Regions from separate parts of the Streptomyces afghaniensis genome, predicted to be linked through region 2. Evidence: riboswitches for the same ligand, from Rfam matches in the RefSeq annotation. Region 2 holds a riboswitch; the other holds the start of a gene.
What was found. A riboswitch is a leader RNA that binds a small molecule or an ion and turns the genes downstream of it on or off. The one in region 2 is predicted to bind ZMP and ZTP.
Positions count from the first base shown of each region.

Region 1: linked by a shared signal. The riboswitch ahead of ACH4G3_RS24780 (glycine hydroxymethyltransferase) and the one ahead of ACH4G3_RS18625 (bifunctional 5,10-methylenetetrahydrofolate dehydrogenase/5,10-methenyltetrahydrofolate cyclohydrolase) in region 2 are both predicted to bind ZMP and ZTP.

Region 1 is NZ_JBIRGJ010000006.1:506,313-511,102, forward strand. It holds gene ACH4G3_RS24765 (DMT family transporter) at 1-723, opposite strand, end outside; gene ACH4G3_RS24770 (hypothetical protein) at 865-1,224, shown strand; gene ACH4G3_RS24775 (glutathionylspermidine synthase family protein) at 1,241-2,422, shown strand; ZMP/ZTP riboswitch at 2,544-2,629, shown strand; gene ACH4G3_RS24780 (glycine hydroxymethyltransferase) at 2,629-4,110, shown strand; gene trpS (tryptophan--tRNA ligase) at 4,211-4,790, shown strand, end outside.
Region 2 is NZ_JBIRGJ010000004.1:894,603-899,392, reverse strand. It holds gene ACH4G3_RS18640 (BAR domain-containing protein) at 1-421, opposite strand, end outside; partial or broken gene ACH4G3_RS18635 (IS256 family transposase) at 773-934, shown strand; gene ACH4G3_RS18630 (SRPBCC family protein) at 1,018-1,485, opposite strand; gene ACH4G3_RS18625 (bifunctional 5,10-methylenetetrahydrofolate dehydrogenase/5,10-methenyltetrahydrofolate cyclohydrolase) at 1,933-2,799, opposite strand; ZMP/ZTP riboswitch at 2,821-2,907, opposite strand; gene ACH4G3_RS18620 (Lrp/AsnC family transcriptional regulator) at 3,792-4,787, opposite strand.

The DNA.
Region 1 (4,790 bases), on a different contig from region 2:
CCGCGTGCGGTCCCCGAGCCACACCACTCCGATCAGTGCCGGCGCGACGGTCTCCCCGAGCACCAGCCCGGCGGTCGCCGTCGTCACCGACCCGCGCTGGAGGGCGGAGGTCAGCAACAGGAACGCGGCCCCGCCGCCGAGCAGCAGCGCGTACACCGCGGGGTTCGTGAGGAGCGCACCGGGCGTCAGCCCGTCGATGAGCCGCACCGCGACCTCCACCACCCCGAACCCGAGCCCGGCACCCAGCCCGAGCGCCAGCGCCCGCCCCCGCTCGGGCAGCCGCCCGCCCACCGCCCCGAGCAGCAGCACCCCGCCCGCCGCCGCGAGCATCGCCCACTTCAGCCAGACCGGCCCGCCCTCGTCGCCCTCCGCGCCGGAGGCCAGCCCCAGCAGCGCGAGCCCGGCGCACACGACCCCCACCGCCGCCCACTCCACGCGGCTCAGCCGCGCCTTGAGCAGCCGCGCCGCCACCACGGCCGTCACCGCGAGGCTCGCGGCCAGCGCCGCCCCCACGGCGTAGATCGGCACGGACCGCAGCGCGACGATCTGGAGCAGGAAACCGAGCCCGTCCATCCCGAGCCCGGCCAGATACCGCCACTGCCGCAGCGCCCGCCACAACAGCGCCACGTCCCCGCCCGGGCCGCTCGCCACCGCCCGCGCGGCCATCGCCTGCAGCACCGTCGCCGTGCCGAAGCAGACCGCCGCACCAAGGGCGCACACCATTCCAAAGATCACAAAACGACAGTAGGGGAGAGGGCGTGAGCCGGGGGGTCGTGCGGGCCCGTTCACACCGGTCTCTAGGCTGACTGCTCGGCAGTACATGACAGGGACACGCAGTACACGGGGACACGGGGAGACACGCACATGGCTGAAACACGGCGACGACTGCGCTCGAGCACGGTGGTGCTGGGCGGCATGGGTGTCCTCGCGGCGGCCCTGTCCGCGTGCGGCTCCGACCCGGACCGCCGCTGCGTGGACCGGGACAGCTACGACTACATCAACGGCTACAAGATCGTCGCCGACAAGAACTGCAAGTCGGGCTCCTCGTCCTCCTCGTACGGCAAGGGTCGCAAGAAGACCGGCAGGACCGGCACCACGAACGCCGACTGGTACTACGACGCCGACGTCAGCGGCCGCTACGCCGACAACGGCACCTTCAGCCGCAGCGAGGCCGTCGACCGGGGCGGCTTCGGCTGCTCGGGCTCCGGCAGCGGCGGCGGCTGACCGGGGTCGTACGCACATGGAACGCCGCACCATCACCCCCCGCCCCGACTGGCAGCAGACCGTCGAGGAACAGGGCCTGATCTACCCCCTCACCCGCTACCCCGACGACTCCCTGCGCCCCTACTGGGATGAAAGCGCCTACTACGCCTTCACCCTCCCGGAGATCGAGGCCCTGGAAGAGGTCGTCGAGGAACTCCACCGCATGTGCCTGGCGGCGGCCGAACACATCGTCACGGAGGACCGTTTCGCGGACCTGGGCATCACCGACCCCCGCGTGGCCCGGACGGTCGCCGAGTCCTGGCACCGCCGTGCCGAACTCCCCTCCGTCTACGGCCGTTTCGACCTCCGCTACGACGGCACCGGCCCGGCCAGGCTCCTGGAGTACAACGCCGACACCCCCACCTCACTGGTGGAGGCCGCGTCCGCCCAGTGGTTCTGGATGGAGGACCGCTTCCCCGGCGCCGACCAGTGGAACTCCCTCCACGAACGCCTGATCGACGCCTGGCGGAAACAGGCCGCCCTCCTGCCGCCGGGCAGCCCCCTGTACTTCGCGTACTCCTCCGCCGACGAACTCGGCGAGGACCTGATGACGGTCGCCTACCTCAAGGAAACCGCCGAGCAGGCAGGCCTGGACACCGACTGGATCTCCATGGAGGAGATCGGCTGGGACCGCCTCTCCGGCCGCTTCGTCGACAACCGCCTCCGCTTCATCCGCAGCATCTTCAAGCTCTACCCCTGGGAGTGGCTCACCACCGACCGCTTCGCGGACCACGTCCTGGACACCCTCGACAACGGCGGCGGCACGGGCACGACCCTCTGGATCGAGCCGGCCTGGAAAATGCTCCTCAGCAACAAGGCGCTCCTGGCCATCCTCTGGGAGCTGTACCCCGGCCACCCCAACCTCCTCCCGGCCTACCTGGACGGCCCCCGGGACCTGCCCGCCAAGGGCTGGGTCGCCAAGCCCCTCCTGGGCCGAGAGGGAGCCGGCGTCACGATCCACGAGCCCGGCTCACCACCCGCCCTCCGCGACGAACCCTGCTGCTACCAGCAGCTGGCCCCCCTGCCCGACTTCGACGGCAACCGCGTGGTCCTGGGCGCCTGGGTGGTGGAGAACGAGTCGGCGGGCCTGGGCATCCGCGAGTCGTCGGGCCTGATCACCGACGAGTACGCCCGCTTCCTGCCCCACGTGATCTTGTAAACGGAGCTCAGGGGGAACGTACCCAGGGGCGCGGGGAACTGCGCGACAAGCCACGACGCGCCCGCACTCGGCAACGCTCACCAACCCGGCAGACGCTCCCCGGGCCCGCCCGGTAGGCTGATCCCCGGGCCGTGACTGGCGCGCTGGGATGGATCAACCATCGGGGAGCGGCCCGAGCAGAGAGAGCCGTGCGCCTGGGCCGTACCGTGAACGCTGAACGCAACGTCCGGAGGTCCCACATGCCAGCCGAGCCCCTCTCCACCGCTTCCACCGCCTACCGCGCCGCCCTCGACGTCATCCGCGCCGTCGAGCCGCGCGTAGCCGACGCCATCGGCCAGGAGGTCGCCGACCAGCGCGAGATGCTCAAGCTGATCGCCTCGGAGAACTACGCCTCCCCGGCCACGCTGCTGGCGATGGGCAACTGGTTCAGCGACAAGTACGCCGAGGGCACCATCGGCCGCCGCTTCTACGCCGGCTGCCGCAACGTCGACACCGTCGAGTCCCTCGCCGCCGAGCACGCCAAGGAGCTCTTCGGCGCCCGCCACGCCTACGTCCAGCCGCACTCCGGCATCGACGCCAACCTCGTCGCCTTCTGGTCGGTCCTCGCCCAGCGCGTCGAGGTCCCCGCCCTGGAGAAGGCCGGCGCCCGCCAGGTCAACGACCTCTCCGAGGCCGACTGGGCGGAGCTGCGCCGCGCCTTCGGCAACCAGCGCATGCTCGGCATGTCCCTGGACGCCGGCGGCCACCTCACCCACGGCTTCCGCCCGAACATCTCCGGCAAGATGTTCGACCAGCGCTCCTACGGCACGGACCCGGCCACCGGCCTCATCGACTACGAGGCCCTGCGCACCTCGGCCCGCGAGTTCAAGCCGCTGATCATCGTCGCGGGCTACTCGGCCTACCCCCGCCTGGTGAACTTCCGGATCATGCGCGAGATCGCCGACGAGGTCGGCGCGACGCTCATGGTCGACATGGCGCACTTCGCCGGCCTGGTCGCGGGCAAGGTCCTCACCGGCGACTTCGACCCGGTCCCGCACGCCCAGATCGTGACGACGACCACCCACAAGTCGCTGCGCGGCCCGCGCGGCGGCATGGTCCTGTGCGACGACTCCCTGAAGGACCAGGTCGACCGGGGCTGCCCGATGGTCCTCGGCGGCCCGCTCCCGCACGTCATGGCCGCCAAGGCCGTCGCCCTCGCGGAGGCCCGCCAGGAGTCCTTCCGCGACTACGCCCAGCGCATCGTCGACAACTCCCGGGCCCTGGCCGAAGGCCTGATGCGCCGCGGCGCGACCCTCGTGACGGGCGGCACGGACAACCACCTGAACCTGATCGACGTCGCCTCCTCCTACGGCCTCACCGGCCGCCAGGCCGAGGCCGCGCTGCTGGAGTCGGGCATCGTCACCAACCGCAACGCGATCCCCGCCGACCCGAACGGCGCCTGGTACACCTCCGGCATCCGCATCGGCACCCCGGCCCTGACCACCCGCGGCCTGGGTACGGCGGAGATGGACGAGGTCGCCGGCCTGATCGACCGCGTCCTCACCACCACGGAGCCGGGCACGACCAAGTCGGGCGCCCCCTCCAAGGCGGCCCACGTCCTCGACGCGAAGATCGCCGACGAGATCTCCCGCAGGGCGACCGACCTGGTCGCCGGCTTCCCCCTGTACCCGGAGATCGACCTCGGCTGAAGCGCCCCGTAAGGGGCGCGGGGGACTGCGCGACCAGCCACAAGGGTCCGCAGTTCCCCACCGCCGAAACCACCCGCGGCCCTCTGAGACAATAAGCAACATGGCCTCTGACCGACCCCGCGTGCTCTCCGGAATCCAGCCCACCGCCGGCTCGTTCCACCTCGGCAACTACCTCGGCGCCGTCCGCCAGTGGGTGGCCCTGCAGGAGACCCACGACGCGTTCTACATGGTCGTCGACCTGCACGCGATCACCATCCCGCAGGACCCGAAGGACCTGCGTGCGAACACGCGCCTGGCCGCCGCCCAGCTGCTCGCCGCGGGGCTGGACCCGGACCGCTGCACGCTCTTCGTCCAGAGCCACGTCCCCGAGCACGCCCAGCTCGCCTGGGTGATGAACTGCCTCACCGGCTTCGGCGAGGCCGGCCGGATGACCCAGTTCAAGGACAAGGCCGCCAAGCAGGGCGCCGAGCGCGCCTCCGTGGGCCTGTTCACGTACCCCATCCTGCAGGTCGCGGACATCCTGCTCTACCAGGCGCACGAGGTCCCGGTCGGCGAGGACCAGCGCCAGCACGTCGAGCTCACCCGCGACCTCGCCGAGCGCTTCAACGGCCGTTTCGGCCAGACGTTCACCGTCCCGAAGCCGTACATCCTCCGGGAGACGGCGAAGATCTACGACCTTC
Region 2 (4,790 bases):
TCTTCTCCACCTCGTTCTTGATCTCCGCCTCCCGGCCCACCGCCCGCGTCAGCTCCACCCCGTTCACCGGCCCCGAAGCAGCCACCACCGCGGCGAACACCTCCCGGTACAGGTCGCTGAGCACCTCCTCACCCATGCCCGACCGCCACACCGGCGGCCTCTCGCCATGCCCCGCGCCCAAACCGATCGATCCCCCGGCAGCAGCCGCCTCACGACCAGACGGCACGGAAGCCGGCGTATCAACCGGGCTCTCCTCCGCCAGCACCGACACCAGTTCCTCACGCCCCACCCGGGCACGCTCGACCCGCTCCCGCGCGGCATCCACCTCCGCCTGAGCCTGCTCCAGGACCTCTGTCCTGGACGCCAGATGCTGCCTCGCCCGCGCCTCACGCTGTTCCATCAACCCCAGCACCGACGGCATCGCACCCTCCTCGATCCACAACAAGCCGTCCGCTGCCTGCCCCTACTCCGCCGCGATCACGCCCCGCACACGAAGAAGCCGCTGCTCATCGAACAGGGACTCCCTTTGCCACAACGCACTAACTTTGCTGTCAAAGGACAGTTCGCCGGGGGCAGACAGGAAAGACCCCCTGAAGGGCTGGTGCACGGACAGCACGCCAACGCCCTGCTGGGCACCACCCCCGAGCCCACGGAGGCGCCTCTGATACGCACCACCAGCGAACCCTCCTGCCTTGACTTGCCTGACCCGGCGTACTTGGTCACCCCGCGCCACTTGGCCGGAGACGACCACGCACGCGCCGAGCCCCGAGCGGGCAGCGCGGCCGCCGCTCTCGCGATGGTCTCCAAGCTCGTCGAGTCCGCCCAGCAGCGCTGGCGAGCCGTGAACGCACCCCACCTCGTCGCACTCGTCCGGGCCGGAGCCCGCTTCGAACGCGGCCACCTCGTCGAACGCACCGAGACTCATGCCGCTTGAACAACCACAACCGAGCCACTGATCTTGACAATTACTCCGCGGGAGAGGGCATCATGGCCGGGCCCGGGCGCAGCCGTCTTGAGTCAGCCGGCCGCTTCGACGTACGACGCCAGGTTGGCCAGCGAGGAGGCGATCCCAGCTTCGTGGTCCGCTTGGTCGATGCCGGGTGGCACGTCCGTGGCGGTGACGGTCACCTCGGTCCCGTCACCGGCGGCGGCGAGGTGCCAGGTCATCGTCATGGTGCCCGCGTACGATGGGTCGTCGGCCTCGAACACCGCCCGCTGCACCACGCGCTCCGGTGGCACCAGGTCGGCGAACCCGACGTCGACGACATCCGTCGCATCAGAGGTCTTGCCGGGGCTGTCGGAGGAGTCGAGGTAGGTGAGAACCATCCGGAACCCGCCGCCAGGCCGGGGATCCCACCGCTCGACCCGCCCGCGCATGCCGTCCGGCGGCAACCAGGCCTCAAGCGACTCCCGGTCGAGGAGGGCGTCGTAGACAGTCGCCGGTGACGCCGCGATCACCCGGCTGGCGCGGTCGGTCCTGCTCATGGCCCGATCCTAGGACCAAAGACATTCCGCTGAGTCCATACTCATCGAACGACCCGCCGAAGAAACCAGCCAGGAATCAGGACGCGACCAACAAGTCGCATGGCACGCCGATCCACAGGTCTTGACTATTCCTCGCGCATTCGTGAAACCCAACGTGTGGGCTTTGGGCTGCTCCTGCAGCTGCAGGCCACACAGCCGTGGACCGACTTCTCCGAGCCGACCGCACCGGCTGCGGCTGCGGCTGCGGCTGCGGAGGAAGCGGTGGCGCGAGACTTCCCTCGCCGGAGCAGTCGACCTAGGTAGCGGAGGGCACCGCACTCGGTTTCGGCGGTCAGCGCGCCGTGGCCGGCGGCGGCCAGGTGACGGGCGTCTCGGGCGGTGGCGGGAGGCGGGGGTGATCGGTTCCTCGGGGATGGTCGTCGACGCCAAGGCCAGGGGTGTCCCCGCTCACCGGCTGGCCAACCCGTGCTGGGCGGATGCCGCATCAACCGTCTGCGCCAGCAGGACTGCGATGGTCATGGGGCCGACCCCACCGGGGACTGGCGTGATCAAGCGGGCACGAGTGCGTGCGGTGTCGAAGTCGACATCGCCGACGTTGCCCGGGTTGTATCCGGCGTCGATCACGACGGCCCCCGGCTTGACGTCTTCGCCGCGGATAAGCCGAGGCCGTCCCACGGCCGCCACAACAACGTCCGCTTCCCGCACAGTCGCGGCCAGATCGGTCGTGCGGGAATGGCAATAGGTGACAGTGGCGTCCCGGGCGAGCAAGAGCATTCCGACGGGCTTGCCGAGGATCGCGCTTCGACCCACGACAACGGCATGCTGACCTGCAAGATCGACGTCATACTCGTCCAAGAGCCGCATGATCCCGCCCGGGGTGCAGGATGCGAAGCCAGGCAGCCCGAAGCTCATCGCCCCGAAGGAGCTCATCGTGACCCCGTCGACGTCCTTCTCCGGCGCGATGGCCTCGAACGCCGCCCGCTCATCGATGTGAGGGCCGCAGGGGTGCTGAAGCAAGATGCCGTGCACTCCAGCGTCCTGAGAAAGGGACTGAAGGGTCTCTACCAGCTCAGCGGTCGTAGTGGTGGCCGGCATGCTGACAAGCCGGGACTCGATACCCGCCTTCGCGCAACGGGCCCGCTTCATCCGGACGTACGTCACCGAAGCCGGATCTTCACCCACCAGCACCGTTGCCAGGCAAGGCGTCACGCCAACGCGTCGAGCTAGCTCTGCCGCCCTGCCTGATGCCTCCTCAACGATGCGTCGGGCAAGGCTGACGCCGTCCATAAGCCGGGCTGTCTCTGTCTGCGACATGGTCGCCTCCTGGCGTTGCTGACCACTCGCCCAGGCGCACGGCATCGACCGATTCGTCAGACCGCTCCCCGGTGGTGCTCCACCTCAGCGCCAGTCACGGCCCAGGTACCACTCTAGGGGATAGCACTTCCACTGATCATGAACGGAAGTTCAAAAACACCTAGTCAGCCCGTCAGCCGGATCGTCCGCATGACCACCGACGACATGACCACCGACGATGTCCTCCGCGAGGGCCAGCACGTCGCACTCCGGCTTGTGATCCACCCACCCCAGGCCCCGAGCCGGTGGCCGCCCTCGATCCTCTCCTCCAGCATGGCTGGACCTCCAACTCCTTCAAGCTCCCAGTCCATAGCGTCGAAGTCCGGGTCGCCCCTCGCTCAAGGGGCAACGCCAGCAGCACAGTTGGCCACAACGTCGGTCCACTAGGTTCTGTCCGGCGCCGAGCGCGACGAACTCGCGGTAGCTGAACGGGTTCTTGAGCGGGTGAGTGAGCAACTCGCCGGGGAGCGTGCTTCGGCCGCGCCGACGCCCGGGCAGGTGGGCGGCCGGGCGGTGACGCTGATCCCGCACCGCACGTCCGGCGTGGAGGAGGGGGCTCTGCCGTCGGACTACCGGCGCATTCTCGCCGCCGTGCGGCAGGGCGCCGGACCGGTCTTGGCCCGGCAGGTCGGCGAGATGCTGGGGTGGACATCGGCGTGCAGTCCAGACCGGAGGCGCTGCACGGGAAGCTGGTCAGGCTGGCCTGCCGCGGCCGGCTTAGGAAACTGCCCGACGGCCGGTTCACCGTTCGCCTGTGACCAGGGACGCTGCCGCCCTGATGGCGCCCGTTGATTGAATTCCCCACCCCTCAGGCTGTTCCCCAGGTCTGCTCATCTGGTACGTCTTCTCTGCCCGTGCAGCGGTCCGTACGACTTTGATGGTGCGGGAGTACCGGCGCGCGCCCCCACGACAGAGGGGTTTGCATGTGCCGTAGCGGCCGGAACCGGGGCGAGTCAGGGTGTCCGCAGAGCCACCGCTGCCTTGTATGTGCGCAGTACCGGGGCCGTTTCAATGCGTGCCACTTCCTCCCATGCCACGCGCTGCGTGAGGTACGCGTGGAGCGCCTCTGCGTCCCGGCACAGCGCATGCGCGACCAGGTTCGTCGGCCCGGTCGTCGCCGCGACCAGCGCCAGTTCCTCGTGGCCCGCCAGGGCGGTGGCCACCGTCTCCAGGTGCGCGGGCGCGACCTGCATCCACAACAGCGCCGACACCGTGATGCCCACCACCGCCGGGTCCACGTCCACGTCGAAGAAGAGTGCGCCGCGTGCCCGCAGTTCTGCGAGCCTGCGGGCCACTGTCGACGCCGTCGTGCCGGTCACCGCCGCCAGTTCCGCGTAGCTGGCCCGTGCGTCCTCGCGCAATGCGTCCAGCAACACCCGGTCCGCGTCGGTCAGCAGGTACGGCTCGTCCCCGGGGTGCGCGGCTCGTCCGCTGACGCCGCTTGTGTCCCGTTCAGCGCGTAGCCGGGCCTCCTGCTCTTCGTCCAGCACGTTCACCCGTCCCCGCCATGCGGTCGGCCCGCCGAGGTAGGTGTGCAGCAGGTAGTGGGCGGAGACCGAGGTGATTCCGGCAGTGCGGGGGATGTCGCGTAACAGCAGCGCGTGCGCGTCCGGACCGGAGGGTGCCGTGTGGATGATCGCCACGATCTCCGTGCCGCCGGACGTCAGCCGCACCCAAGAGGTGTCCGGTCGGCGCGCGAGCGCCACCGCGATGTCGTGCGCGCTGCGCGTCGCGGCCGTCAGCCGCACGAACCACTGGTGTGCGCCCGCGCTGCGCGGTGTCGGCAGCGTCACCACCCGCAGCCCGGCCTGCGCGTGCAGGCGTCGGTAGCGGCGGACGACGGTTTGCGTCGAGGAGCCGAGGATCTCGGCAATAAGCGTGAACGGCGCCCGCGCTTCCACCTGCAGGGCATGGATCAGGCCTCTATCCAGATCATCCAGTACGAGCATATC